Regions from separate parts of the Paenibacillus sp. J22R160 genome, predicted to be linked through region 2. Evidence: riboswitches for the same ligand, from Rfam matches in the RefSeq annotation. Region 2 holds a riboswitch; each other region holds the start of a gene.
What was found. A riboswitch is a leader RNA that binds a small molecule or an ion and turns the genes downstream of it on or off. The one in region 2 is predicted to bind cyclic di-GMP.

Region 1: another riboswitch for cyclic di-GMP. It lies ahead of AC58UW_RS03205 (hypothetical protein); the one in region 2 lies ahead of AC58UW_RS30575 (transglutaminase-like domain-containing protein).
Region 3: another riboswitch for cyclic di-GMP. It lies ahead of AC58UW_RS21925 (choice-of-anchor Z repeating domain-containing protein); the one in region 2 lies ahead of AC58UW_RS30575 (transglutaminase-like domain-containing protein).
Region 4: another riboswitch for cyclic di-GMP. It lies ahead of AC58UW_RS23045 (methyl-accepting chemotaxis protein); the one in region 2 lies ahead of AC58UW_RS30575 (transglutaminase-like domain-containing protein).

What each region holds. Positions count from the first base shown of each region.
Region 1 is NZ_JCAUAU010000001.1:747,471-754,920, forward strand. It holds gene AC58UW_RS03185 (THUMP domain-containing class I SAM-dependent RNA methyltransferase) at 1-464, shown strand, start outside; gene AC58UW_RS03190 (metallophosphoesterase) at 662-1,438, opposite strand; gene gloA2 (SMU1112c/YaeR family gloxylase I-like metalloprotein) at 1,759-2,157, opposite strand; gene AC58UW_RS03200 (exopolyphosphatase) at 2,231-3,145, opposite strand; gene AC58UW_RS03205 (hypothetical protein) at 3,279-3,578, opposite strand; cyclic di-GMP riboswitch class I at 3,682-3,775, opposite strand; gene AC58UW_RS03210 (MDR family MFS transporter) at 3,876-5,102, opposite strand; gene AC58UW_RS03215 (4'-phosphopantetheinyl transferase family protein) at 5,254-5,970, opposite strand; gene AC58UW_RS03220 (flavin-containing monooxygenase) at 5,921-7,024, opposite strand; gene AC58UW_RS03225 (type I polyketide synthase) at 7,039-7,450, opposite strand, start outside.
Region 2 is NZ_JCAUAU010000028.1:22,731-30,180, reverse strand. It holds gene spoIIE (stage II sporulation protein E) at 54-2,546, shown strand; gene AC58UW_RS30580 (class D sortase) at 2,826-3,554, shown strand; cyclic di-GMP riboswitch class I at 3,627-3,714, shown strand; gene AC58UW_RS30575 (transglutaminase-like domain-containing protein) at 3,727-4,533, shown strand; gene AC58UW_RS30570 (collagen binding domain-containing protein) at 4,731-7,450, shown strand, end outside.
Region 3 is NZ_JCAUAU010000012.1:109,700-117,149, reverse strand. It holds gene AC58UW_RS21925 (choice-of-anchor Z repeating domain-containing protein) at 87-2,978, opposite strand; cyclic di-GMP riboswitch class I at 3,057-3,147, opposite strand; gene AC58UW_RS21920 (hypothetical protein) at 3,273-3,692, opposite strand; gene fliS (flagellar export chaperone FliS) at 3,644-4,027, opposite strand; gene AC58UW_RS21910 (flagellar protein FlaG) at 4,037-4,393, opposite strand; gene fliD (flagellar filament capping protein FliD) at 4,444-5,400, opposite strand; gene AC58UW_RS21900 (flagellin N-terminal helical domain-containing protein) at 5,534-6,352, opposite strand; gene csrA (carbon storage regulator CsrA) at 6,523-6,756, opposite strand; gene fliW (flagellar assembly protein FliW) at 6,750-7,184, opposite strand; gene AC58UW_RS21885 (DUF6470 family protein) at 7,252-7,450, opposite strand, start outside.
Region 4 is NZ_JCAUAU010000014.1:9,382-16,831, reverse strand. It holds gene AC58UW_RS23050 (putative bifunctional diguanylate cyclase/phosphodiesterase) at 1-2,009, opposite strand, end outside; gene AC58UW_RS23045 (methyl-accepting chemotaxis protein) at 2,044-3,573, opposite strand; cyclic di-GMP riboswitch class I at 3,652-3,743, opposite strand; gene ade (adenine deaminase) at 3,957-5,750, opposite strand; tRNA gene AC58UW_RS23035 (tRNA-Leu) at 6,505-6,586, opposite strand; tRNA gene AC58UW_RS23030 (tRNA-Glu) at 6,605-6,676, opposite strand; gene corA (magnesium/cobalt transporter CorA) at 6,832-7,450, shown strand, end outside.

The sequences.
Region 1 (7,450 bases), on a different contig from region 2:
GCGAGGCATGGGGCAATGTGCCGCGCAAGCTCTGGGACAAGGCACGCGACGAAGCCTTCGACGCGGTCCGCGATAAGGTGCCGCTTCACATTATCGGCAGTGACATTGACCCGTCTGCCATCGAAGTGGCAGAAGCCGCCGCGAAGTCGGCTGGGCTGACGAAGCAGTTCCAGCTTCGCGTGGAACCGGTGGCCAAAGCCCGCCCGCGCGGCGACTATGGCTGCTTGATCACCAACCCGCCTTATGGCGAGCGGCTTGGTGAGGCCAAGGATGTCGAGATCGCGCTGCGCGAGCTCGGTGCTCTTACAGCTCCAATGCCTTCTTGGAGCATGTTCATTCTCAGCCCGAGCACACAGCTCGAGCATTATATGAACCGCCGCGCTGATAAGAAGCGGAAGTTGTTTAACGGACGGATTGAGTGTAATCTGTATCAGTATCTTGGGCCGTTTCCTCCGCGTAGGTAGGGCGTATAGCACGGAATGAGCAATCGGCCGCTGAGACTTTACGTCTTAGCGGCCAATTTTTTTGATCTTTACGTGGGTAACCCATTAACCCAAGAATATTTCTAGACCGATAAGTCTCGTGCCTGGCTAACGGGCACAGGAGGCCTTATTCGGCGAAATATCGCCGATTCTGAACTCTAACGGACACCCTCACTTTTTTATAAATAATGCATCGTTACTTCGCTTCTAACAAGAAATCTTGCATTAATTCCTGTCTGCCCAATACCTTTAGTAATGTAGTAAGCCCCAAATTGATGTTTATGTAATCCTTTATAAATCCCCATTCTAGGCAGCTTACCAGCGTTTTTGATATGAAAGAAAAATGGAATATTGAATTGTTTACCATGAAGATGTCCAGCCATTAAATAGTCAAAATCTTTATTTAAGTGTAGAACTACGTTAGGATCGTGGGTAATAATCAGTTTTGTTTTACGTTCATCAACAGCTTGAAACGCAGCTTCAATGTCACTTTTACCTGAATCGAAATCATCGATTCCTATTAATTCAAATCGTTCTAAGTGTAACGACTCGTTTCTTAACAAATGAAACCCATATTTTCTTAGAAGCTTGACAATATCTTTTACATTCTTCTGCTGATAATCATGGTTTCCAAGAACACAATATACGGGCACGTTGGAAATAGTCATAGCTCTTAGGTACTCTTCTAGTCTAGGAAGCCTTTTTCGGTATTTGGTAAAATCACCCGTAATAAATATATAGTCCGGTTTTTCATCATTAATAATAGCGGCTATTCTGGAAGGACTAATTCTTAATCTTTCAACATGCATATCACTTATTTGTAGAATTCTCACATTTAGATTAAGTGGGTATTTAATCCGCTCAATTTTCAGCCATTGTGTCGGTAAAATAAAGATTATGTAGCAAGCAAACACCACTAAGAATAAGTAAAGGCAGTTCAATAAATTTCCTTCCAAGCTCATCCTCCTCAGCAAAAGCGTATCAAATAATAATTACATATATTTTAATTTTTATTATAGTGTTAATACATTAATGCCACATGAGTATAAGAGTTCAATTATGATTCCTTATTTTGGGAGGAGTCCCCTATTTACCGCCGATATCCAATAAAAAAATCCCTATCGCTACTCCGACTTGTGGTCAGCTGAGCGTTAGAGGGATTTATTTTTTCATCAAAAGCCAAATCACTATGGCCCAGAGTGGAATAGACAGTAGGATACTCCATAAGCACCCTATAGCGAAACCTAATTTCGCTTTTTGTTCATTTTTTGATAAATCATCGTTCGGCATGTTCCACCAACTCTAGCGGGAGTCCATCGGGGTCTGCAAAAAACGTATACCGATCGCCTGTTATGGGATCAATTCGTATCGGTTCAACGGCAATTCCCTTGCTTTCTAGTTCTTTGACGGTTTCGTCCATATTCCCAACAACAAAAGCCAAGTGCCGAAGTCCTCGCGCCTCTGGCCTATTCACTCTTAATGGTGGATTAGGAAACGAAAACAATTCGATCTGCTGCTCTGTTTCTCCTATGCGCAAATCCAGCTTATAGGAATCACGTTCTGCCCGGTACGACTCATTGACGATCGTCATTCCTAGTAGTTCAACATAGAAATGCTTCGACCGTTCGTAATTCGAGCTAATAATAGCCACATGATGAATGCGATCGATTTTCACTAACACGCCCCCCCCCGGCTCCGTAAATAAACCGCATTCCGGGAACTCCCCATCCTGCGGTTCGTTTATTATTTTATCCGTCTGCTCTCATCGTTTCAACAATTTTCTTCAAAATATTCTCAGCTTGCGCATATTCAACCTGACAAGTGCCTGCTGCGTGGTGACCTCCTCCGCCATTTTGGAGCATCAAAGTCCCGATGTTCGTTTGGGAGGAGCGATTCACGATGCTGTGCCCGCAAGCAAATACGCAATTTTGTTTATTGCGCCCGTCCACGATCCATATGGATACATTCTGCTCTGGAAAAAGCGCGTAAACCATGAATCGGTTGCCGGGATAGATCGTTTCAACGTCCCGAAGATCCGTTATGATCACATTTCCTTCTGTACAGGTATGCTTAATAAGCATTTCACGGTACTGAGCATCTAGTTCATAATACCGTTCCACCCGTTCCTTCACGTCCGGAAGCTCCATAATTTGATCAACCGTCATCACGTCGCAATGATCCACAAGCTCTTCCATAAGCTGATAATTGCTAATTCGATAGTCCCGGTAACGTCCTAAACCCGTCCGAGCATCCATGATGAATGACAACAAATCCCAACCGGATGGGTTCAAAATATCATCTTTACTAAATTGTGCTGCATCCGCTTTATCTACGCCTTGCATAATATCGTCAATATCACCGAAGGTTTCTTGCCCTCCATAATAATCATAAACGACGCGTGCTGCACTTGGTGCAATGCGGGTTTCCCCTTTGAATGCCACCTTTTCGCCCATCCGCTCAAGTTCGCTGGAGTGGTGATCAAACCATAATCCGCAGCCTGCAACATAAGGCACATTGGCCAAAATATCGTTCTCGGTAACCTCGATCAAACCATCCTGCATATCTTTGGGATGAACGAATTTCATTTCATCAACCATGTTTAACTTTCTGAAAAGCATTGCGCATACTAAACCGTCAAAATCCGAACGCGTAATTAATCTCATAACGCAAAGCCCCCTACTGAATAGTACTTAAGAACTATGTATGATTATGTGTTCCATTATATCAGCACCTGTCGATTTGTGACAATCATTTTGTCGTCAGGGCTTTTCGGATGTAAAAAAAAGAACAGTTCGCCTATACTGGCTGAACCGTTCTTAATTTGGACGTCAAAATTTGATAGAGTCTAGTCATAAAAGCCTCAATTTGAGGCATCGGAGGCATTTTCACGGAAAGCTTAACTTCACCTTTCCAGTAGAAAATCAAAATGCTGTTGCTTCTCCCCTGAAACATCTCAACATCCCAACATGCTTCATTAAGTGCGTATTCTTCTAAATTAATCAATAGCTTTGGTCCATCCGAGGATGGCACCAAACGGGCAACATGATTGCCGCAAAGTGATGTTACTTTTTGCTCTTCATGTAATTCAGACTGCATGCTGCTTGGTCCTCCTTTTATCCATTGTTTATGAAAGTTATGACAGAGAAAAACCCCACCATAGTGTACCGATCGGAGGGGCTCTAAGTTGAATACCCAATCGCTCGGCAGCTGGCTGGCAACAAGTCCTTTTCAGGAACAAGGTAGCCCCTATAGCTTTGCGTCACTGACTTTCGTCAGTTTTGCCATTGTCGAGATGTGTTGTGAAGTCTTTTGCAAGAAATAACTACACTCTCAAGAATAAGGGAAGTTGTTTTGAAATCGTATAGTTCTCAAGAACTATTTTTGCAAGATCTATCAAAAAATTTCTTTTTTCGACCTGTTTTTCAAAAGCATTTGTAGATTATTGGCGCCTTTCCAGTAAAAGAGTGAGCCCGCAAGTGTCACAAAGGCGATGATGAGATAAAGCGTAGTACCCCCATACGTCACAAGCAAAAAGCCTCCAACCCATGGTCCCATAAAGTGACCTACGTTTGTTAAGGTTTGTGCACCGAAATAAGTACCTCGCATATGCTCAGGTGCCAGCTTATCAATCAGCATGCTCGCCGCGGGATAATTCAAAATTTCGCCTAGAGTAAAAATCGCCATTGAAGCAATCATTGGAATTAGCGAGTGCGAGAACGCAAAACCGATATCCCCTAACGCAAACATCAAATTGCCAAAAATAATGGCTGCAAGTGGTGTGTATTTATCAGAGATCCGTGTAAGAGGAATCTGCATTGCAATGACCACGATAGCATTGACACTCATAAGGACAGCAAACATTCTCACACCTTCAGTGAAATTCTGTTCCAAATATTGCGATAGTGTCACCATGACTTGCGAGTAGCCGATAGCCCCGATAATTCCGCCCAGAATATAGTAGCGAAACGTGACATCACGTTGGATGACCCGCAAAGCGGAGACAAACGTAACCGGTTGTTTCTTCTCCCCTTCTATTTGCTTAATGCCAAAAACGATGAGGAGAACATAAAGTGTAACCGCATAGAGAAAATATACGATTCCAGTCAGTAGAAACGGCAGTGAGCCATCCATCGTTGCAAAAAAGGCCCCTAATAAAGGTCCTACAGCAACACCGACATTAATCGCCATGTATCTCATTGAAAACACACTGAGTCGTTTGGCCGGCTCGGTCAAATCCGCCATCAACGCTTGAGAGACTGGTTCGTAGAAGGAGCGGCACAAGCCGTTAAGCATATTCAGCATCATGAACAAAATCGGCAGTTTCACAATACTAAAGCCTAGAAACACAACCCCCCATCCAAAAAGAGCAGCCAGCATGATGACGCGTCTGCCGAATCGGTCAGATAAGTTACCACCAATAAATCCTCCAACTGTTCCTGCTAAGGCGCCCATTCCAATAACGGCCCCGATCATTACCGCGCTCATCGACGTATGCTTAGCTAAGTAAATTGCTAGAAAAGGCAGACTCATGGAAGACGCAGCCCTGGCCATAACCGTTCCTAAAATTAACGTATGTACAATCGGATGATACGAACCAAGAAAACCGCGTAACCGATTCATCTGTCAGAACTCCTCTCGCTGTTAATTTACCATAGGTTAAGAAAATGAGATCAAGAACCCATTATACACGAAAAAAGGCTATTCGTGTCCTTAATTATAATTTTTTGTCGAATAAAAAGCAGGCTCCCCGTAATCGAACGGGAAGCCTGTTTTAAACACTTTTCGCGGCACTGAGTGCCCATAATTTTAAACTATCAAAAGGAAGAATGGTCAACTCATCAGGGAAGTTATAGGCTTCACTGCAAACCGCTAAATGATACGGCTTCTCGCTGTTCAGCGCATCCAACACAAAGGTTCTGCAAAAATAGCATTTATTCTCGTAAATGGTTACGGCTTCACTTGCAGTGAACTTATCAAATGATGCCTCCGTAAATGGATAACCAAGTCCGACGCCTATCAGTTTGGCGAAGCTTTCTTTCATCGCCCAGTGTTCACAAAGAAAGGCCTCACGATCTTGAATCGTACGATATTCCCTGCGTTCCGAAGGAGATAATATACATTCCTCCAAATTAACAAAACGCGGATCTTGCTTTTCAACATCAATCCCTACCTCACAAGAAGCAAGGACAATAGTGACCCACTCCCCGGAATGAGAAATATTAAAAGTAATATCTGGCCAGTCGCTTAGGGATGGCTTTCCTAATGGATTGTATATGACGCTAGGTCTTCTTTTTCCAATCCTACATAGTTCGTTACGCAGCACAAATTGGAGCAAAATGTCCCCTACGATCATTCTTTGCTGTTGATCTTTTTGCAGACATTTGTCAATCTTAGACCTTCTTACCTGGTCTAGAAGTGAACCAAATAACTTCCAGATGTCAACTCCCGTGTGAGGGTAAATCCTCGTAGCAATAATCTTCATTTGCATACTGATCCTCATATTGTTTAATCATTTGACAAATGAACTTGGCATCCCGATGTACCCATCCTATTAATGCAGACCCTCGGGAGGACAGCCAAGGTAGACCTACAAAATACAACCCGGGAATTAACGTAACGCCCCGTTCATGAATGACCGTTTGTTTGTTATTTAAAATCTCGGGAATATGAAGCCAAGGATAATTGGACCGAAACCCGGTAGCCCATATGATCGTTCCCGCTTCAAGAGATGAGCCATCGGCAAATTTCAACTGTTTCTCGCTGCCATTTGTTGTCCTCGCTAATAAATTGACCCTTCCACTGCTTATTGCATTCCTAAGTTCAAAGCCATAGAGCGGATCTTTCTTTTTAATAAATCTTCGCCCGACCCATGACTCTGGACTTTTTCGCAATATCCCGACCTTCTCATACCACCAAAAAAGACTTCTTCCGAATAAACGATAGGGCAAATACTGGATGTCATGACCCAATGACAAATAAACATTTCTCTGCTGAGAGATCTCAAGCGCTATTTGCGCTCCGGAATTTCCCCCGCCGATTACGAGCACTTCTCCCTGTTGTGGCAGCATTCCGGGATTATGATAGTCGGAGGTATGTAGTTGAAAAACTTCTGAACTCAGTGATTGTGCAATCGGAGGAATAAATGGGGTTTGAAAGGGACCCGCAGCCACAACGACTTGCTTGGCTAACCATGCTCCATTATTCGTCGTTACAAGGAATCTCCCTAATTGATAGGTTAATCTTGTTACCTCTGTTGATAGCTGGATGGGAATGGCAAACTTCTCTTGATACTGTTGTAAGTAAGCTGCCATCTCATCCTTTGTTGGGTAGCCCCATGGATCTCCCTCTAGCGGTAAACCTGGCAAACTGCTATACATGCGAGGAGTAAACAAAGTTAACGAGTCATATCTGCTGCTCCACGAATATCCCACTTCATGGCTTTGATCCAATACAATGAACTCCCGCTGCTCTGAGCTTAAGTAATAACCTGTCGATAGACCTGCTTGCCCTCCGCCAATTACAACGATATCAATTCTTTTCAATGCTACTCCCCCAATTAACAAAAACAAGTCATGCCATTCGACTCCGCCTCATTCTTTCCTATGGGCTTCCAGCATGAAATATGATTCCACGGGTATCCCGGGAGCATATGTGATTGTTTCTTTTGTTCTGAGCATTCAGGCACAAATAGACCTTTAATAAATAATTGACACTGTAATTGCTGCTTCCCATGCTCATCGTTGCAATTGCAAACAATCATGGATTCATCCTTTCCTTGGAACCAGGCAGGTACAGACGACAGGCATAATACAACATCGCCGCGAGCAATCTCCGACTCAGATCTCACGGAACTGTTAAACTCCCCGCGGACTAGCCGTTCAATGGCTTCTGGCAGTGACAATTCCCCTTCCACAACCATTGCTGTTAAACCTCCAACTCCCTCGCCTAGGCAACTATTCGGCCTTAAT
Region 2 (7,450 bases):
ATTGTCTCTATACTAGAGAAACAAATAAGGGAAGAATGGATGGTGTTCAACGTATGCAAAGAAGAAGCCTAGGCGCGACGATTAGTGGTGGATGGTCAGGAATATGGCAACGAGCCAAAACGGGTGCTCACAGCGCTGCAGTGGAAAATCGTTTTGTTCAAGCTTTTGTAGCTAAGAAGTGGACGTTTCTCCTCATCGTTATGGCTTTCCTTCTTGGGCGTGCGATGATCCTGGAACAGTTATCTCCGTTTGCTTTAGCCTTTATCGCGGTTATTTATTTTACGAGGAGAGATATTTTACACTGGGTAGGTATTGCGGCATTTGCTGGGAGCTTATTGTCCCTGAATTCGAATACGGGATATCTCGTAACTGAGATTATCGTCTTCCTACTTATTCAAAAAGCGTTTGAGAAATTTGAACGTTCAGATTTAACATTGGCGCCGCTGCTCGTTTTCAGCTCAACCTTCTTGGTTCAGCTTTTTGCACAGTTGGTGGTCTCGAACTTAAGCTGGTATTCACTGATGATGATATCCGTAGAGGCCCTGCTCAGTCTAGTGCTGACATTAATTTTCATACAAGCTATTCCTGTATTCACACTTACCCGTAAAAACTATCATTTGAAACACGAGGAAATCATTTGCTTAATTATTCTACTAGCATCCGTAATGACAGGGACGGTGAGCTGGGTAATGGGACCTGTCACGGTGGAGCACGTGCTCTCCCGATACTTGATTCTGTTATTTGCGCTGGTAGGCGGAGCACCTTTCGGAGCTTCAGTTGGCGTCATCACAGGGCTGATCTTAAGTCTTGCGAATAGCAACGCCATCTACCAAATGAGCTTGCTTGCCTTCTCCGGGATGTTAGCCGGACTTCTCAAGGAAGGGAATCGGCTCGCTGTTGCCTTCGGTATGCTGTTAGGATCTTCGATTCTATCGTTCTATATAGGTTCGAGTGCTGATATGATCAATTCCGCGTGGGAATCGCTTGCAGCCGTTACGCTGTTTCTCCTTACACCTCGGAGTCTGATTCTCACGCTTGCCAAATATGTTCCGGGCACGCAGGAGAATCTCAAATCGCAGCAGGACTATGCGAAGCGGGTCCGCGATGTGACCGCCAGTCGTGTGGAACAGTTCTCGGAAGTGTTCCGGCAACTGTCGCGCAGCTTTAAGCAATTAACGACGGATGACGCGGTAAGCCGCAAGGAGGAGGAAGTTGGGCATTTCATGAATGCCGTCGCACAGAAGACTTGTGAATCCTGCTGGAAAAAAAGCCAGTGCTGGGATCAGAAGTTTTACCAAACGTATACGTTTATGACCGATATGATGACCAATATTGAGACGAAGGAGAATATGACGAAGAAACAAATACCAGCGGAGTGGAAGAAGGTGTGTAATCGTACCGATCAAGTGCTAGATGTGATGAAGCAGCAGTATAGCTTGTATAAGAATGATTTGCACTGGAAAAAGCAAATTATGGACAGCCGTCATCTCGTGGCTGATCAGCTGTCTGGCGTTTCGCAGGTCATGGAGGACTTAGCGAAGGAAATTAAACGGGAAGGGCAGGAGTTGTTCCTTCAAGAAGAGCAAATCCGCAATGCCCTGGAGGAGCTGGGCTTATCTATTCATACAATCGACATTATTTCCTTGGATGAAGGAAATATTGAAATTGAGATTATTCATCAATACACGAAGGGTTTCGATGAATGCCGGAAAATCATTGCGCCGCTGTTGAGCGAAATCATCGGCGAGAATGTCGCCGTAATGCGCGAGGACATGCATGAGCGGGGCGAAGGCTACAGCACGGTCGTATTCGGCTCTGCCAAGGAATTCGAGGTAGAGACCGGGGTCGCCGGCGCAGCCAAAGGGGGCGACCTCTTCTCGGGCGACAGCTTCTCCACGGTGGAGCTGGGCAATGGCAAGTATGCCGTTGCGCTTAGCGACGGCATGGGCAATGGCGAGCGTGCGCGGGCCGAGAGTCAGACCGCCCTTAGCATCCTGCAGCAGCTGCTGCAGTCTGGTATGGATGAGAAGCTGGCGATCAAGTCGCTGAACTCCGTGCTCATGCTCCGATCCTCCGATGAGATGTATGCGACGGTGGATATGGCTTTGATTGACATGTATAACGCAAATACAACGTTCATGAAAATTGGCTCCATACCGAGCTTTATTAAGCGTGGGAACGAAGTGATTTCGATCTCGGCAAATAATCTGCCAGTGGGGATTTTGAGCGAGATCGATGTCGATCTGGTTTCTATTCCTCTCCAGTCGGGAGATATCCTCGTCATGATGACCGATGGGATCTATGATGCGCCAGGCCATGCGGTGAATAAGGAGATGTGGATGAAGCGCATGATCCAAGAAATCGATACGACCTTGCCGCAAGAGTTCGCGGATTGTTTACTGGAACGAATTTTCCGCCATCATCATGGCGAAATTCAAGATGATATGACGGTCGTTGTCGCTCGCGTAGAGAAGCGGCAGCCGGAGTGGGCGACGTTCCGCTGGCCGGGCATCACGCGCATGGAGCGTCCGAAAACGGTCAGTTAGTTAGCTGACGAAATAATAGCTGCTGTCTTATAAGTCATGATTAGTAATGGAAAGCCTGCGATTAAGCAGGCTTTTTAAGCTTTTTTCTACGATGACATGACTAGCTATTACATGTTTCAATGTTCTCTTTGCTTTGACTGCGAGGGCAGGGACAGCCTTCACAGACCGTGGGGCAGGGATTCCTTCAGCAATATAGAATAAAATAAGGCATATTATTTGTGGGATTATTTGGTAGTGCGTGCTTGCGCATGAGATCCACGAGAAAGGCAGGTACCTCTGGTGATTAGAAAAAAGCTGTCACTGTTATGTATCATTCTTGGGATTATCATTTTCTTGTATCCGATGGCTAACGACCGGTATGAGAGCTTTCAGCAGCAGAAGATTTTGAAGCAATGGGAGGAGAATTTGCAAATGATGGATCAGGCTGTTGTTGAGCCCGAGGAATCACTGCCAGAGGATGCGCCCGTCGTGGCTTCCCCTCGTCCTGCGGTTGAGGGTGCGCCTGTCATGGCTTCTCCTCGTCCCACGGTTGAGGGTGCGCCGACAAGCAGCCAGCAGGCCCCTGTAGTCGTCGCAGCAACACCGAAGCCTGTGGCGTTGCCGAAGAACATGGAAGGTGTTCTCATTATCGATAAAATAGATCTCAAGCTGCCTATTCTAACGGATGCTACAGTGAATAATTTAAAAGTCTCCGTTGCCAGTATCGCCAATACCGGAAAAGCAGGGGCAATTGGCAATTATGCGATTGCAGGCCATCGAAATTTGACCTACGGGAAAAACTTCAATCGATTAGATGAAGTCACCGAAGGCGATTTAGTCGAAGTAGATACCGGGAATAAAAAGTATGTCTATAAAGTTGTTGATAAGCAGTACGTTCTCCCGGAAGACGTCTGGGTGCTCAAAGGTAATGGCAAGGATCGGGAGATTACGCTAATTACTTGCCATCCTATGGAGAATCCGACTCACCGTATTGCGATTAAGGGGATCCTGGTGTCGTCTGAGAAATAAAATATGTAATATTTTGTCTATTCAGAGATACAAGCCTATGTTAAGATTGCTGTATAGGGATTCGGTGCTTTTCTCCGATAAAGGCAAATCTAGCGAAAACTAGAGACGCAAAGCTAAAGGGCCTTCCTTAGTAGAACTAAGTTGGCAGCCAGTTACCGAAGGGAGATTTATTGTGTTTAAGAAACCAGTCAGACTTGCAATTCTTGCAACTATACTAGGCAGTCTTGCCCCTCAAGGGATATTGGCAGCTTCCCCAACGCCCATTATTGACAAAGTTGCACTGAATAAGGGGATTATCTCGGTTAACTATGAAAGAGCGAAGAGTACCAAAGTTCTCGTCCGAATCATAAGTGGGAATGCCAGATATGACTACACCTTTGCAGAGGGCGATCAGTATCCTTTGCAGCTTGGCAATGGCGCATATAACGTGGTGATTGGCGAGTCCATAGGGACGAATAAATATAAAGTAGTTGCGCAAGAACAAATAGATTTGAAGATGGAAGACGAGAATGCCGTTTTTCTGCAGTCCATTCCACTGATTGATTGGAATATGGAGTCGAAAGCAGTCGTTAAGGCTAAGCAATTAGTGGGCAGTAAAGAAACGGATATGGATAAACTAAAGGCCATTTACGGTTTTATCACGACCCAATTTAAGTACGATTATAAGAAGGCCGAAACCGTTGCAGACAAATATATACCTGATCTGGATACGGTTTACGAGGCCTCCGGAGGCATCTGCTACGACTTTTCTTCTACTTTTGCAGCAATGGCAAGAAGTGAGGGAATTCCAACCCGTCTGGTTATGGGGTATGAGGTACAAGCTCCTGAGACCTATCATGCATGGAATCAAGTTTTCTTGAAGGAACGTAATGAGTGGGTGACAATTGATACCACGTATGATGCTGTGCATGTACAAGCTGGTGAAGCCGTAGAGTTAGAAAAAAACAGTGCTAATTATCAAGTAGCCAGAATATATTAAGATAGGAAAGACACCTGTACTCATAACTGAGTGCAGGTTTTTTTTATTTGCCTTTCTAAGTGAGCAAATAGGAATTCCAATGATTTACAATACAAGTCGTATCATATAGTATTAATAATGATACGACTTGTATCTTTTACATAAGAAATGAACCAATAATTTCTACAAGAATTAAATTGTGAATGGAGGTTTGAATAATGATGTTGAAGAAGAAGATGAGTACGCTGCTAATTACGCTGTTAATACTTATGCAGAGTCTTTACGGTATTGGCTTTGGCGTTGGGACAGTGGCCCGTGCGAATGCAATTAACGAGAATATTATAGACAGTGTGACCATGGCTGTTTACAACAGTGCAGGACAGGTCGTGACCGGTGATGTTTACGAACCGAACTCCACGATACAGCTGGATTACACCTGGTCTCTGCCGAATGGTCAGTATCATAGCGGCTATACGTATACCTTTTATCTGCCGCAGCAATTCTTGCTTTTTAATGATATCAGCGGTGGCTTAGTGATGGGGCAGGATCAGTTAGGAACGTTTCATGTTGACCGCACTAGTCGTCAAGTATTGATCACCTTTAACGACTACATAGAAAGCCATGATAATGTACATGGTACGCTCACCTTCAGAACGCAAATAGATAAAAGCCAGCTAACCGAAAGCACGATTGTCAATATTACCATACCGGTTAATACAGGTGATCAGATTTTCACTCTTCATTTTCGACCGACGGTCACCTCGACAATAGATAAAAAAGGAGTATCTACGGGGTTCAATTCCAAGGATATTAATTGGACTGTTGATGTGAATAAAGCACTGGATTCTGTTCAGAATGCGGTGGTAACGGATCCTATCCCAGCGGGACTATCTGTTCCTGTTACAGTAGCCGTTTATGAGCTAGGAGTTCATCTAGATGGAACTGTGGTACAGGGAGCATTGCTGGATACCAGCCAATATACAGTCGATATAACGGCGGCAAATCTTGCTATTCGTTTCACGGATAGCCCCATTACTAAGGCTTATCGCATTCAATATACGACGACTATAACGGATTCTAATAAAGAGACTTTTGTGAATACAGCAACTTTCGGAGGAAGCAATAAAGCCGCTGTTTCCGCTACTGCAACGGTTCAGGTGCAGCAAGGTAGAGATTTGGATAAAGCGCAGGATGGCTATAATCCCATTACACAAGTCGTTAGTTGGTCTATAAAATATAATTATAAAGAGAAGACTATTGCTCAACCGGTTGCCTTCCTAAAGGACTTATTTAATGATACGCAAGAGCTAGTCGCCGGCTCTCTTCATGTCTATCCGGTTACTCTGAGTTCGAGCGGGACTGAAACACTGGGCAGTGAACTGCCGGCTTCTGAGTACACGGTAACGTCGGAGGCAGCCCCTGGCCGCAAAGGATTTAAACTGCAATTTAATCACCAAATCTCCTCGGCCTATAAAATCATTTACCAAACCAAAACAATCGATCGTGTGCTGAATAACGTGAACATTACGAATACAGTCGAGTCAGGAAGCGGATATAGTGATTCAGCTACACGCCCTGTTGAACAGGGAGTTATTTTTAAATATCCTGGACCGGCGGATTACAAGGCTAGAACGGAAGCTTGGATGCTGGTCATTAACCGGGATAGTTATTTGATGAACAGCGTGGTTGTGAGAGATACCTTTCCGAATAAGGGCATGCGTTTCATACCAAGCTCGCTCGTTATCAAAAAAGGGACAGTGACCTTAACATCGGTCGATTATGTTCTGGATAGTTCGATCGATTCCAGCGATGGATTCCTCATAAAACTGACTAACCCAATCTCAGAGCCTTTGACGATTACTTACAAAACAGACTTTAATTTAGATTGGATTAGTCCTCTGGGAACTACAAGGTTCACAAATTCAGCTACAATTGATTGGCTAGACGAAACTGAAGTCTCGCGGACCAAAACGGCAAATGCAATATTTGACCCCAGAGTTGAAGTAATAAATAACGGGTATAAATTTGGCGCCTACAATGCGGCTTCCAAAAAGATTACTTGGACAGTGGGGGTCAATTACAACAGCAAGGCTACTGAAATGACCACTGTTCAGGATACATTGGAGCCTAATCAGAAGCTAGTAGATGGTTCGCTTGCTGTCTATAACATGATCATCGCTGTAAATGGTAATGCATCCCTGGGGTTACCAGTCGACAAGTCGAAATACACTTACACGGTTGATAGCCAGAATAAATTAATTATAAAATTCGATCAATCCCTCCAAGGTGCGTATCAAATTGTCTTTGACACGAGCCTGGAAGGCCAGCTTATTGACCGTTTTGTTTCCAACACGGCGAGAGTATTTAATGGAGATACTCCTATCTCTAATAATTTAAGCGCCAGCTTCGAAATCCCTATGGGCGGAGAATACGTCAGCAAAAGCGGCGAGCAAATTGTGGATAAAATAAACTGGACCATTCTTATTAATCGCAACCAATCCACGTTGACCGACGCCAAAATCGTTGATACGCCTACAAGTAATCAGCAATTACTGCCCAATTCCTTCCACTTATTCGCTACGACTGTAGCGGAGAATGGCAATGTGACCAAAGGATCGGAATTAACAAAGGGCACGGACTACAAGTTGGACATTAAAACAAGCAATGATGGTAAGCAAACTTTTGAACTGAGCTTCGTTAATCAGATATCGAGTCCTTATATTTTGGAGTATCAGTCCTTGATTAAGGCTAATGATCACGAAACGGTCTCCAATAAAGTTAATCTCAGCGGCAGCAACGTAACCTCAGTGGTTAAAGAAACAACGAAGGATATCGTAGTAGGTGTTTCTGGAGGGTCGGGTACAGGCGGCGGGGTCCGAGGATCATTGACCGTTAAGAAAATTGATTCAACGAATAACACCTTATTGCTCAGTGGAGC
Region 3 (7,450 bases), on a different contig from region 2:
ATTTTTGCTAATATTTTCGTATACTATTATTTTTCTGCAGTATCAGTAAAAAGGACTGTCACCTGGACAAACCTTTTTCTCGTTATTTAAAGAATCGTAAACGAGAACACATTACTTGTTTGTCCGTCTGCATTGACGACAGTGATGTTAACGGCACCGGCACCAGTAGGTACATAGAACTTTACTCGAGTTGCGCTCATGTAAACTGTTGTAGCCTGAATGCCATTGACGTATACTTTCGAAGCACTTGAATAGTTGGCGCCATTAACATAAATCAGCGAACCAACGGTACCGCTATTGGGTGACATACTTGTAATGGTCGGCGCAGGAAGAACTGGTCCATTATCATATGTGAAGTTTGTCGATGCTGTTTGACCATTCAACAACGTTAAGACTAGAGGTACGACTCCTATTGTTGGGCTGGCCGGAACAATTACTTTCAAGCTCGTACCACTCATAAAGGTTGTTGTCGCATTCACACCATTGATCGTTACTTTCGCTCCAGTTTCAAAGTTCGTTCCTGTTACGTAAATAAGATCTCCACCCACTTTGTTCGCATGATTCGGGCTCAATACGGTAATGGTCGGTGTAGCAATTGTATACTCGTAGCCTTGCGTTACAGTGGCAGTACCTCCGTCCAAATTCATTACCGTTACATCAACTTTCCCTGCAGCAGCAGCAGCCGGCACAATAGCTGATATTCTCGTTGAACTCAGATAAGTGCTGCTTGCAACAATCGAACCAAATGTCACTGTTGCACCAGACATGAAATTCGTTCCATTAATATATACAAGATCCCCGCCTGCTGTTTTCCCAGTATTAGGAGAAATTGTCGTAATAGTTATTTGTTTAATAACTGGTGCTGTGTATGTGTATCCTTGGCCGAGAACAGCTTCTTTCGTATCGGTGATAACTTTCACATCTACTGATCCCAGACCATCTCCTGCTGGTACGATCACTTTCAAACTAGTTTTACTCATATAAGTCGTTGCAGCAGGTTTACCGCCAATCGTAACCTGTGTTACACCATTCACAAAATTTGTTCCACTTACATAGACCAAATCACCACCTGCAATGAGCCCGGAATTTGGTGTAATTGAGGATATTGTAGGCGTCGGATACTGAACAGCAGTATAGGTATAGGCTCCAGGTAGAGTAAACAAGGCATTGTTCAAATCAGAAACAGCCACATCGACCGTACCTACGGCATCACCTACTGGAACAATAATTGATAATTTGGTTGTTGACATAAACGTAGTGGAAGCTTGTTTACCACCAACAAATACGGTCATGCCAGATTTGAAGTTTTTCCCAACAATATAGACTAGGTCACCGCCCGTAATAAGACCGGTATTCGGTGTAACTGTCGTAATTTCAGGATCTGTCTTTGGAGGTGCATTATACGTAAATCCTCCCGGAACAACAACATTTGTTTCATCTGGATTTATAAAGGTAATATCAACTGGGCCAGGCGTTGTTGCTATCGGAGAAGTGACTTTAATATAAGATGGATTAACATAGACTACCGATGCAGGAAGATCACCAAACTGTGCAGTGATTCCTTTTATAAAATAGTTACCTGATACGAACACCAGCGTACCGCCATCAATAGGCCCGTTATTCGGCTCTATGGTTGTAACAATCGGGTCAGCTTTGTATTGGTAGGGCGCCGACGCTTGTTGACCATCCGGATTAGATAAGGTAACATTGACAACACCTTGGGCTCCGGCAGGAGCAGTTACTGTCAATTTAGTGTCACTTACATACGCTACATTATTCCCCGGCATCGTTCCGAAAAGGACGGTCGCCCCGCTAACAAAGTGATTGCCATTAATGACCACCGTTTCTCCGCCATTTGGATGACCAATAGGCTTGTCCAACGACGTGATTTGCGGAGCCGGAAGTTTTACCTTCACGCTAACACTCGGAATGGACTTCAATCGGCTTGCACCTGCATAGTCCTTATAAGTAATAACTGAGCTCGCTGTTGAAACCGGGAAAGTACCTGTTTTTGTTTTGCTTACCGGACGAATTTTATAAGTGAACGAAAGAGTGCTATTTTTCAATTCATTAAAATCCCATGTTAGTGTATTGCCGGTAATGGTCGGTTGAGGGATGTTATTATCAGCAGACCCCGGTACAATTTCAAAATTTGGATCGACAATATCCGTCACTGTAACATCATAAGCGCTCGCCAAGCCAATTTCCTTGACAATGGCGGCATATATTTCAGCTAACCCTAACGATCCTAGTACGAAATGATGGTGGGCCGAAGTTGTGGACATTTCTTTTAGCAGTATGTTAGGTCCACTTGTATCTGGGTTATCATTCGATTTAAGCAATGCAATCGAATAGAAAATAATACCTGCATCCTTCGCATCCTGCGCCTTTTGTTTCGCATAGCCGTATGGGTCGTTCGACGGTTGAGTGGCGTCTCCATCCGTCATTATGACTATAACCGGCTGCGCTTCAGGACGATGATCCGCCAACAAGTTCTTAGCTGCCTCAATGGCATCGCCAGTCGCTGTAGCACCATTTGCTTGAATTCCATTTATGTAATTCTTAGCAACTTCTTTATCCGTTGTGAAGGGGATGTTACTGATCATATTTGTTGATGAAAAATCGACAACTGCCACCCTGTGCTTTGTCAAATCCATCAAATCAACGAACCCTTTAGCGGCATTCTTTGCATTCGTCATTTTATCTTCACCGTTATTGTTGCCCGGTGCCATACTTCCTGACTTGTCAATGATAAGTACGACATCGTTCGGCACAACTACATTGACTGGCGGGGTACCAGTGACATTCAACGTTACATCTGCCGTATCCTCTGTAGTCAACGTTGTAGGAGAAACAGTTTTGGTAACAGTAACATAATCATTGACTGCTGCTTCCGCTTCCGTAGTTCTCAGTATCAATCCACTAAAAATCATGCTTAGGGTCAACATTAAAACTAACCATTGCTTCATTCGTCTCATGATTATTCCTCCATAATATTTGAAATAATGTATACAAAAAAACAATAGCAAGTTGCTATTGTTTGTATGACCAAACAAATGGGCAACCTGGCGATCTGATCGTCTAAAATAAGCGATTAGACCCATGGCTTTGCGTCACTATATCACTATAGTTTTGCCAATCTATTCTCATTTTCTATACCTTTGGAACTAATTCCTATCTACTATTTTACTATATTTTCTTATTCATTTTATTGCAAGTATATTTCTTGTTTTTTTACAACATTTACCTTAATATTCGACAATATATTTCCATTACTGATTTTTATCAATGAAAAAGCCAACACTCTGCTGTTCTTCATAATGATATAGCTCTCGTGAGACTTTACCAGAGTTGATACGTTGTAGTTGTCCAACCAGAGATTGCTGAATCGTCTTAAATTTCTCCAAATTGTTTTGTTCCATTACTAAGCACGCGCTGAGGTATTGTCTCTCGATTTCAGTAAAAGAACGTCTCTCATCCAACAATATTTCTTCAATTTTTCGCCTCAGTTCAACCTGTTCATTCTGCAAAGAAAGAAGCAAACCTTCGTTTGCCTCATCATTTACATCTAATTGGGAGATTTGACATGTTGTTTCTCTCAGGTTTTCTAACAAGCACTCCATTGGAGTCGAATGTCTCATACCTATTTCACCTTCTCCGCATTTTTCAAGCTCTTCAACGCCTCGTTCCATGTATCACGTAATTCTGTAAACATCGTGACACAATACTGAGCAGATTCGGAATCAAGCTTGACATTAGCTTCGAACAGCTTGCTTTGAAGAAAAGTATATAAACTATTTAAATCGTGTGAGATTTCATATTCCATTTTTAGTGTGGATTGAAGTTCTTCAATAATGTTCTGTGCTTTTGAAAAATTTGTATGTTTCCCTGCAAAATCTTGTTTCTCCATACAAGCAATACCCTGTTTAATAAAGAGAATACAACCATTATAAAGCATCAAAGTTAATTCTCCTGGGGAGGACGTCTGAACACGGGTGTTTAAATACTGATTCTGTACTTGAAGCATAGGGCCTCTTCACCTCTTCTCGTCGATGATTGCACCCACTGACAGCTCCTGAAGTTTCTCCACCAGTTCGATAAACTTTTCGGACGGAACCTCACGAACGATTTCTTGGGTATCTTTATTTAAAACTTGTACGATTACCTCACCTGATGATTGGTGAATTTTATACTTAAACTCATGTGGAGTGCCTTGAAGTGCTTTGTTTGCCTTATCAATTGAATCAAGTAAAGCCTTCTCCCAAACTGTTAATATTTGTGACTTACTTTTGCCCTTGATTTCAATATATTCTCCGGTTGCTTTGATCGGTTCAGACACTTCCTTTGTTATAGCAGGTAATTGAACCTGGGGGAATTTGGACTGAATATCCATTGGGTTTCCTCCTTCTAAATTGCAAAACTTAGAATAATATTGCAGTATAGTTAACCCATTTGACTTTGTAGCCAGCTCATCTGGGAATTTCCTTTTGCAATTGCAGTCTCCATGACACTAAACATTCTATAAAAATGGTCTTCTTTCTTGTTGAGCTTTTCTGTCATTGCTGAAATTTTCTGAGCGAGATCATAGTCCTTCTTGCCCAGAGAAGTAAAAGTGCTATTATACGCTCCATTTGCCGAACCAGCCTTTTTTGAAATCTCCGACATCGTATTTCCAGCATCCTCATAGATTCTCTGTGCGATACCACGATCTGTACCGGTACCGTGTGCCGTGAACAAATTAATAACAGCTTGGGGATCGGCATCAATAGCTGCTTTTAATTTAGTTGAATCCATGTACAATTTGCCGGCGGTTGAAGTGTCGTACTTGTTAAAAGCACCCGTTGTGACTCCAATATCAACAAGCGATTTATATGTCGACGTAATTCCAGTGACCTCAGTTGTCACGTCGGAACGGAAGTCCAAGTATGCTTTGGATACTATAGTGTCACCGCGAAGAGAACCTTTTTTTGCCTTTATTTCCCAATTTTTAATATCATCATCATTCATTGCCTTCTTTTGTTCACTTGTTAGTGGTTGATAGCTTCGCTCTACCGTCTCATCTAACTTGGTTTTCAAAGCAACGCTCGTGTCGTTATAAGTCGTAACAAAACTGCTTATTTTTGCGTAAATAGCATCTTTATCTGCCTGTGTGAAGACAGGCTTTCCACTACCATCCGTTCCCGATGCTGTCGGCCAGTTGTAGTTATACTGTATTTGCTTGCTCTGTTCACTTAATGGATAAATAGCCGTGTTTATTGCACGGTATGAATCCTGCAGCCATTCATTCTTTGTTTTCAGCTTATTAAGATTATCAATCGGCATATTCTCTGCTTGCATTAGCTTACTAACCATGCTGTCAATATCCATACCGGAGGACATACCCGTTATTCGCATAACCATCCTGTTCATCTCCTCATTAATTCATTGTTTACTATATTTATCGTACAAAGAAGTCTCATTTATTAGCTTTATATAAAAAAACTTGATCTACAAAAAAGAGGCCTTCGATTTGAAGGCCTCTTTTTTTCTTTGATTAACGAAGCAATTGCAGTACGCCTTGTGGTGCTTGGTTAGCTTGTGCCAACATCGCAGTGGAAGCTTGTTGCAGGATGTTGAATTTTGTGTATTTCATCATTTCAGCAGCCATGTCAGTGTCGCGAACACGGGATTCAGCAGCTTGCAGGTTTTCCGCATTTACACCAACGTTATTGTAGACGTGCTCAAGTTGATTTTGGTACGCACCAAGAGAGGAACGAGCAGTGTTAACCGCAGTGATTGCTGTATCAACTTGTCCACTTGCTGTAATAGCCGCAGCCGCTGTACCAACACCACTGGTAACACCTAGAGTAGCAGTTGTCACATCAATAGCTGACAAATCCATAACTACTTGGTCAGCAGCACCACCACCCGTTTGAATCGTAAAGGTTGCACTAGCCGAACCATCTAGAAGAGTAATTCCGTTGAACTTCGTGTTTGTAGCAATGGAGTCGATTGCTGTACTCAAGGATGTGTATTCAGCATCCATTGCAGCACGGTCGTTCGCGTTGTAAGTGTTATTTTGCGCTTGAGTAGCAAGTTCTTTCATGCGCGTCAGCATGTCAGAAACTTCGTTCATCGCACCCTCAGCCGTTTGTACAAGGGAAATACCGTCTTGAGCGTTACGCATCCCTTGGTTCATCCCTTTAATTTGCGAACGCATTTGTTCGGAAATCGAAAGACCTGCTGCATCGTCTGCCGCACGGTTGATGCGGTATCCGGAAGACAATTTTTCACTGGACTTGCCTTGTTGAGCGTTGTTAAACGTCAGGTTGCGGTGTGAGTTCATTGCGTTAAGATTGTGATTGATAATCATTTGTAATTCCTCCTTGAATTTGTATTCCACATCCATGTGGATTGTATAGGTCTTTGCCCTTACATATATTATTTCGGCTGAATCGATTAGAAAGTTTATAGCAATTTAGTTCTTTATCACTATTTTTTTTAATTTTTTGTCGTTTCAATATTTGTTATATACTTATTTACCTAAACATCCTCAAAATTCAGCATTTTTCTCATATTTTCGATATTTGGTAGCTCTGTAATCGCTTCTTTATTACTTTGCTGAATAGCCTCGAACACTTCCTTCCGATAAATTCTGGTATCGTTAGGGGCATTGATGCCTATTTTTACTTGATCACCCTCTATTGAAGTGATAAAAACTTCAATATTCTCGCCTATGAGAATAGACTGACCATTTTTTCTTGTAAGAATTAACATGTTACACCCTCAATTCCTTTCTCGTTGAATTTTGGAAATAAAGGTGTTTGGGTACTAAAGTCTCTCGAAGGTGCATGCACAATTTGGCTACCTGATAGATGGTTAATGTTAATTACAAGCGGAGCTACCAAGTTCATCGTTGATTTCTCAAATGGTGTCTTTAAAGTTATAATCCCTAGTGCAAGAACCTCTTCGTGTGTATTTATTTGCAGCCACGTCTTATCTTTCTCATCCAATTCAAAGCTGTAGTTCTGGAAAAAAGTAAATGGGTTAGCCACTACAAAACCGATACTTTTTTCTTCTATGCTCTTTAAATAAGCAAACGGTCCCTTTTCATCAATTGTCTCAAATTCAAATAAATCTGAATCCTTAAAACCAAGAATTGAACCTTTAAAGCTAATTGTTTTCCCATTTATATAATTAAACATTCTATATCCTCCTTTGAATAATTTAAGGCAATAGCATTAGCTATTGCCTTAAATTATTGCTGATAAACTACTTATACCAATCATAAGAGCCTACATTTATTTCAATTGAATTCTTTTGCTTTACATAAATGTTTATATTCCCCGGAGTAACGCTAATCTGTGGTTTCTGAGGCGTGTATTGAATTTCTGCTTTATGAGGCGTAATATTTATTTCCGGCTTTCTCATTTCATAATTTAGCTTCACATTGAGATTTGAAGCCTTACCT
Region 4 (7,450 bases), on a different contig from region 2:
TCGAGTTCCAACCTTTCAGGCTCCAACTGATACGTTTGCAAAATATCATGAATCGATGGAATAAACTGCTCATGGTGCAGCTGAACCGCCGATATGTTCACTGCCATCGAGACGGCATCCAATCCTGCATCCTGCCATTTCTTCATTTGCGCCGCAGCCGAATGGAGCACCCATTGGCCGATTTCTATGATTTGACGAGATTCCTCGGCAACCGGAATGAACGTCTGTGGCGCAATGCTACCTAACTGCTCGTTATTCCATCGAAGAAGCGCCTCCATCCCCACCAGCTCACACGTACGCGTATCAAATTTAGGCTGATAAACTAAGGTTAGCTCCTTATTATCAATGGCATGACGCAAATGTTGTTCAATGGCAGCTCTTTGGGAGAACTTAGTCTTCATGTCCTTTCGGAAGAACCGGTAATTGTTGCGGCCCTGCTCTTTCGCCGCATACATCGCTTGGTCCGCATTTTTCAGCAAAATTTCTGACGATTGTCCATCCTGCGGATACAACGAAATCCCCATGTTGGTCGACACATAGAATTCTCTTCCTTCTACGTGTAACGGTATTTCCAACCTTTTCATGATGTCTAAGGCTTGATTCTCAGCGATATCCCTGTCACCTAGCGGCAATAAAATGACAAACTCGTCCCCGCTAAGCCTTGAAGCCGAGCCATTCGCGGGCAGACTACTCGTTATCAACGCCGAGAATTGCTTCAACACTTGATCGCCAACAAGATGACCATAGGAGTCATTGATCCATTTAAACCGGTAAATATCCAGAAACAACACAGCCACAGTCTCCTGATTTTTACGAGCACGATGAAGGATATCTTCAATAAGCTGATTAAATTGATTGCGATTAGGCAAACCCGTCAAATGGTCAAAGTAAGCCAACTTGTGAATGAGCTCCTCCGACTTTCGGATCTCCGTCAAATCACGCAGATAGGCTGTATAAACGAGCTTGCCTGCATAAAAGAGATTCGTAATGACGATTTCAGCAGGAAACTTCGCATGATTGGATCGGTAAGCCATGATTTCAAATCGTTTACCAATAATGGAGCCAACCTTTTGCGTTAGCTGCTTATACAAATCTGCCGCATCCTGCCCATCTTGATCGAATAGAAACAGGAGATCGAATATGGTTAAGTGAAGCGCCTCTTTGCGTGTGTATCCAAAAATCCCTTCTGCGGCCTGGTTGAATTCAATGATTCGCCCCTGCGCTTTAAACATCAGGATTCCATCAATAGCTGACTCTAAGATGGAAGCTTTGAGCGCAATTTGTTCAGCTAACCGTCTATCGGATGACAGAGAGCTAATAAAGCTAAATGCGAAAATCAGAATCGCTCCGAACGCTACATCCATGGCGACCACGAAAAAGTCCATGCTTACGCCATTCTCACTTGCATGATGAGAGGCATCCTGCATGGTCATAACTGCGGCTGCCATACCCATATAGTGCATGCCTGTGATAGCTATCCCCATGATGAAACCGCTGATGGCAATTTTTTGACTCCGGTTAAAAAATAGATACAGAGCAGTTATTGAGGCCAAGATAGCAATAATAATGGATAAAATGAACGGTACAGGCTGATAACGAATCGTTATATGCTGCAGGGCAGACATCCCGATATAATGCATGCCGCTAATGGCAAATCCCATCGTTGTTCCGCCAATGATGAGCTTGGTTCGGGTGAAGTTCCCTTGGAACGTAACGAAAAGCCCTACCAGCGCCCCACTGACCGCTACGACAATAGAGATACTGACCATAGAGATGTCGTAGGTGACTCCTTCCGGCAATTCATAAGCCAGCATGGCGATAAAATGCATGGACCATATTCCTACCCCCATGACGATGGCACTGCAAATCATCCAGCTCTTCTGATACCAGCCCTCCGAAGATGACACTTTGCGCGCCAAATTAAGCGCTGTAAAAGAGGCCAGCAAGGCGATGGTGAATGATAGGAGAACTAGGACGAAATTATAACTTTCCGTTATCGGGTGATGCATATGTGATCCTCATTTCTTCGTTGCTGTAGGGAAATTACTGTAGAGAAAATGTATGTTTCGTCTTCATCATGATCTCATTCAGTGTATGGCTATGTTCTTCCAATCTGTCGGCTAATTCCGACGCTTTGTTGATCAGGATATCCTGTTTGTCCGTTCGTTTACTGACTGATTTCACATTGTCGGTTAATTGGCTGGATAATACGGAAATTTCCTCCATGGAAGTGCTAAATTGCTGTGTGCTCGCTGACATCTGCTGCGACGTTCCCCTGATATCGCGCATTTGCGTAGCAACAGAATGGATCGATCCCAGGATGCGTCCAAATGCTTGTCCGGCAGACACAACGGCCTCATTTCCATGAGCAAAGGTACCAATGACTTGATCCATCGATTGAATGGAGGCTTCATTATTCACTTGAATATCTTCAATTAGCTCTGCAATTTGCTTAGCGGACTCGCTCGTTTGCTCGGCTAATTTGCGCACCTCTGTTGAAACAACCGTAAATCCTTTTCCGTGTTCGCCTGCGCGCGCTGCTTCGATAGCTGCGTTAAGGGCTAGCAAGTTCGTGCGCGAAGCGACATCTGTTATCAAATTAACAATTTGATTGATCTCTTGCGAGCGTTCTCCAAGCACTTTCACTTTCTCGGCGGTTGAATGAATCGCATGATGCATGGACTGCATCTGCTGCACGGCCAGCTGAATGGATTCATTCCCCTTTTCAGCCTCATAGGCTGCTTGACTGGATATCTCAGACGCACTGGCCGAGTTTTCTGCAATGTGGCAAATATCGGTGAGCATTTCGCTTATCGCTTTCCTGCTAACTTCTACGCCGTTTTCTTGATCACTAGCAGCCTGCTCTACCTGGTGCATCGTTTGAACGACCTCCATGGTCAAGCGATTAAGCTCATTTGACTGAGCGCTCAGACCGCTAGAGTTCAGTCGAACTTCCTGAGAAGTATGTGCAAGACTCTCGATAATGGACCTGACGGTCTGCTGCAGCTTATGATATTGTTCCTTTTCGAAACGCTCCGTTGCTTGGCGATTGGAGATGATTTGATACATGACCGCGCCAATGAAGAGGATGACGAAAATCAGGTGAATCGCCACCATTGTAAACGCATACACATTTGAACCGTAGACCAATTCGGGAAAAAAGAAGAACCCAAGCAGATGCTGGGCGGCAAAAAGAACCGTACTGCACAGCAGCAAGGCAATATTGTTATAGTACATAAGGATGGCTAACACCATGAAAATGGAAAAGTGATACTCCACCATTCCGTTGCCTCCAGCAATAATCGACATGGAGCATAACGTTAATGACAACGTATGAACAAGCGGGATCCAAGCATGTTCAGCTTGAAGACGAGAGAGCACAGCTCCGATGATAACAAGCACGATCGGTGTCCAGAAAAACATTTGATTTAAAAAACCGTGTGATAAAGCTGAATGCATGACTTCGTGTTCCATGAGCGAGTGATGAGCAAGGCGGTTAAGGGCATGGACCAACAAACTTAGGACGAGTGTCCCGATTACAATAAATTGCATAACACGGTTTTTCTCTTTCAAGCAAATTGCCTCCTTGGATGATGTTTTGACGAACAAAAAAAGACCACCCCGAATAAAGGATGATCTTGATCCTTCCCACTCGGTAACCTGTCAACCATATCATACAAAAATGTATGTGTTAGGCCATGGCTTTGCGTCTCATTGTTTCCAATGATTTGCCTTTGTCAATTAGTCAGTCATTCGTGCATGCAGTTTGTCTTAAATCTGTACTTATTATAGTGCGATAAATTTTAGTCTGTACATAGCAATAAATGTTGTATTATGTCGAAATGGATTAAAATATGATAAGGTTTACAAAATGTCAACGGACCGATGGATTCACTTATGACAAAACTTCATACTTTTGGAAAAAAAGAAGGTGCCCCAAGGAGCACCTTCTAGTCTTAAACCAGTTCCACATCAATCAACTTAAACTGTGTCACATCGACAATTCCACGGTTTGAAATCCGAATCTCAGGAATAACAGGCAGTGCTATCAATGAGAATGTCATAAACGGTGCGTTCAACGGGCAGCCAATTTGCTTCCATGCTCCTTCGAGCTGAGCAACCTCTTCAACGACTTCAAGCAAAGTCTTATCGGACATAAGGCCTGCAATCGTTAACGGAACTTGAGCCAGCACGCGGCCATTCTCAACGACAATTGTGCCGCCTCCCAATTTGGCAAGTTCATTAGCGGCAAAAGCCATATCCTGTTCATCAATGCCCATAACTATTAAATTGTGGCTGTCATGCGCTACGGTTGACGCTACTGCGCCGGATTTCAGTTGAAAGCCGCTTGAGAAACCAAGTGAAATTTCACCGGTGCCGCGGTGCCGCTCAATACAAGCAAGACGAACAACATCCTGTTGGATATCCGGTTGAATAATTCCTTGCTCGACACTTAGCGTGGCTGTCATTTTCGCTGTTCTTGCACTATTTTCAATTACCTGTACGACATTGACACTTGTTCGCTCTTCTTTACCGCGGCTCTTAAGCTGAAAGTCCTCTGCTGTGAGCTCTCGCTTCACATTCATGGAGCTGCAAATATGCGCCGGATATATATAAGTAGGGAATTCCTCGACAAGCTTGCCTTGGTCAAAGATAACCTTTCCATCCGTAATGACAGTTACAGGCTCAACCTTTTGCAAATCATCGAGTAATAAAATGTCTGCGCATTTACCTGGCGTAAGGCTGCCTAGGTCTTTATCCAGGTTAAAGTAACGCGCCACATTGATGGTAACCATTTGAATCGCGGTGACAGGATCAACGCCCTCTTCAATCGCTCGGCGCACCACATGGTTGAGATGCCCTTTCTCCACCAGTGTTTGCGGACTAACGTCATCCGTGACGAGGGAGATGTTAGATGTGTTTACTTTATCTTCGGTCACCACCTTGATGACCTCTTTGACATCATGCCAAGCGGAGCCTTCGCGAATCATCAGATGCATGCCCATACGGACTTTATGCAGTCCTTGCTCGCGCGTAACCGTTTCGTGATCGGAGGTCACGCCAGACGCAATATAGGCTTGCAGCATACGGTCATCCTCACTCGGGAAATGGCCCGTTACTGCTTTGCCGCTGTTAATCGTCGCTTCGATTTCCCCGCACATTTTCGGATCTCCGTACACGACACCAGGAAAATTCATCACTTCACCAAGACCGATCACATTATCCCACTGCAGTCCCTCTTCAATATCTTTCACTTCCAAGCTTGCACCCGCATCTTCCAAATCTGTTGTCGCAGGTACGCAGGACGGGAAGGTCGTGAATACTTTGAGCGGCAGCTGCTGCCCCTCTTCATGCATCAGCCTAACCCCTTCTGCCCCAAACACATTGGCAATCTCGTGCGGGTCCATGAAAATCCCCGTTGTTCCTTTGGGTAGAGCCGCTTTGGCAAACTCTGTAACAGAAAGCATGGTACTTTCAACATGCATATGTCCGTCTAGGAACCCAGGAGCTATGTATCTCCCTGCAGCGTCGATAACAACCGTTTGATCACCAATCGTGTGGTCTGCATGCCCGACAAATGCCACTCGTCCCTCTGCTACTGCGACATCCATGTGCGCAATTAATTCCCCTGAATACACATTGACCAATATGCCATTTTTAATGACAAGGTCAGCAAAAGCATTACCCATGGCGACTTTTGCCAACTTTCCGCTCACTTCAACTAATTTGTTTCTTTTATATGGAGTCATGTTCGTATTCTCCCTTTATGAATTTCAATTACTATTATAGCCCATTTAGATGGCAACCCAAAGCTGAGAAAGTAGAAAAAGACTACTCCTGCATGGCCTGCAGAGCATAGTCTTTGGTGGAAATTATAGGCAAATTAAGCGCCATTGCTTGTATTTGTGTTAATTACTTGTTGTGTTTTTCTTTGCGTAATGCATCTGTTCAGTATGCTCGCAATGAGCTCAAGCTGCTCAATGCTGGCAACTTTTAAAAAATATCGCATAACTCTGCGAACTTGTAAGTTTTGATAGGTTGTTTTCACGGAACTCACCCTTCTCTTTTCAACTAGTTTGGTCCTATTGTACTAGAATGGTTGAGCTTTAGCTGTCAGAAGCTGTCGAAGTAATTCTAAAGAATAATTAAGCCTGAGGCAGGTTGGTGCTCAACTAGCTCAACTAGAGAGCGGTGCTCGCCTGTCAAAATTTGATTACATGGAAGATTCTACTGTTAATTTCTTCGTTTGGTTGCTTTTAAAATCGAATAACTGGAATTTCTGTTGTTAATTTCTTTACATTTGTCCTCATTCGCCTGTCTGGCGCCGAAATAGATGGAGTTTTTCCAGTTAAATGCCTTGCTTCCCATCTCAGCTTACAATTAGCAGGAGAAACTCCCTTTAATCCGTTACTCAGAGGATACTGTTAATTCCTTAAACAAAAAAGAACCTCCTACTTTCACTTTAACAAGTGAATTTGGAGGTTCTTCTCTCTATACTTGGGATGCGGTCGGAGGGATTTGAACCCTCACGCCTTGTGAGCGCCACCCCCTCAAGATGGTGTGTCTGCCGTTCCACCACGACCGCATAAGAGGATATAAAAACTGACCCGTAGGGGACTCGAACCCCTGTTACCTCCGTGAAAGGGAGGTGTCTTAACCACTTGACCAACGGGCCGCGAATGTCGGTAAGCTTGTGCAGCCCATTTTGACGACAATTGTTATTATAAAGGATCAAATCTCAATTGACAAGTGCAAAATCTGGAACGCTTCCGGACAAATATGGTATGCTGAAACCAATTCAACCTAACCGAGGTGTTTGGTCTGTCATCCATGCTCATTTATGAATCTACACATGCAACCGTCCACGAGGAAGAGGTGCGCGTTCCAGCCTCCAATGAAGTCGTTTGGGTGCGAATGGAGAACCCCTCGCCAGATGAAGTCAAACATGTTCTTGGCGATGTATTCAAGTGCCACCCGCTCCTTGTCGAGGATGCCATCAAGCTAAATCAACGACCGAAGATGGATACGTATAAAGATCATATCTTCCTGACCTTCTTTGCCGTATCCGAGGGGCTGGAGCCCCAGGAAATTGCGATTGTGATCGGCTCTAATTTTGTTATTACCGTGTACAAAGACAAGCTTCCTTTCATCGATCAGCTCTACTTCACATGCCAAGAAGTGCCTGAACGAATCAGCCATCCAGGCGCAATTTTGCATGCCATCCTAGATCGCTGTGTCGACGATTATACCGTCATCGTGGAACATCTGGACGATCGTCTGGACACGATGGAACAGTCCGTGTATCTAAATCCAGCGATTCGCATCGCACAGGATATTTTCCAGCTGAAAAGAACCATGCATCAGCTTCGTCGCGTCATTGTCGATGAACGAATTACCTTAGCGGCAATTGCGCACCACTCCTTCCCCTATACGCGTGAAGAAGATGATG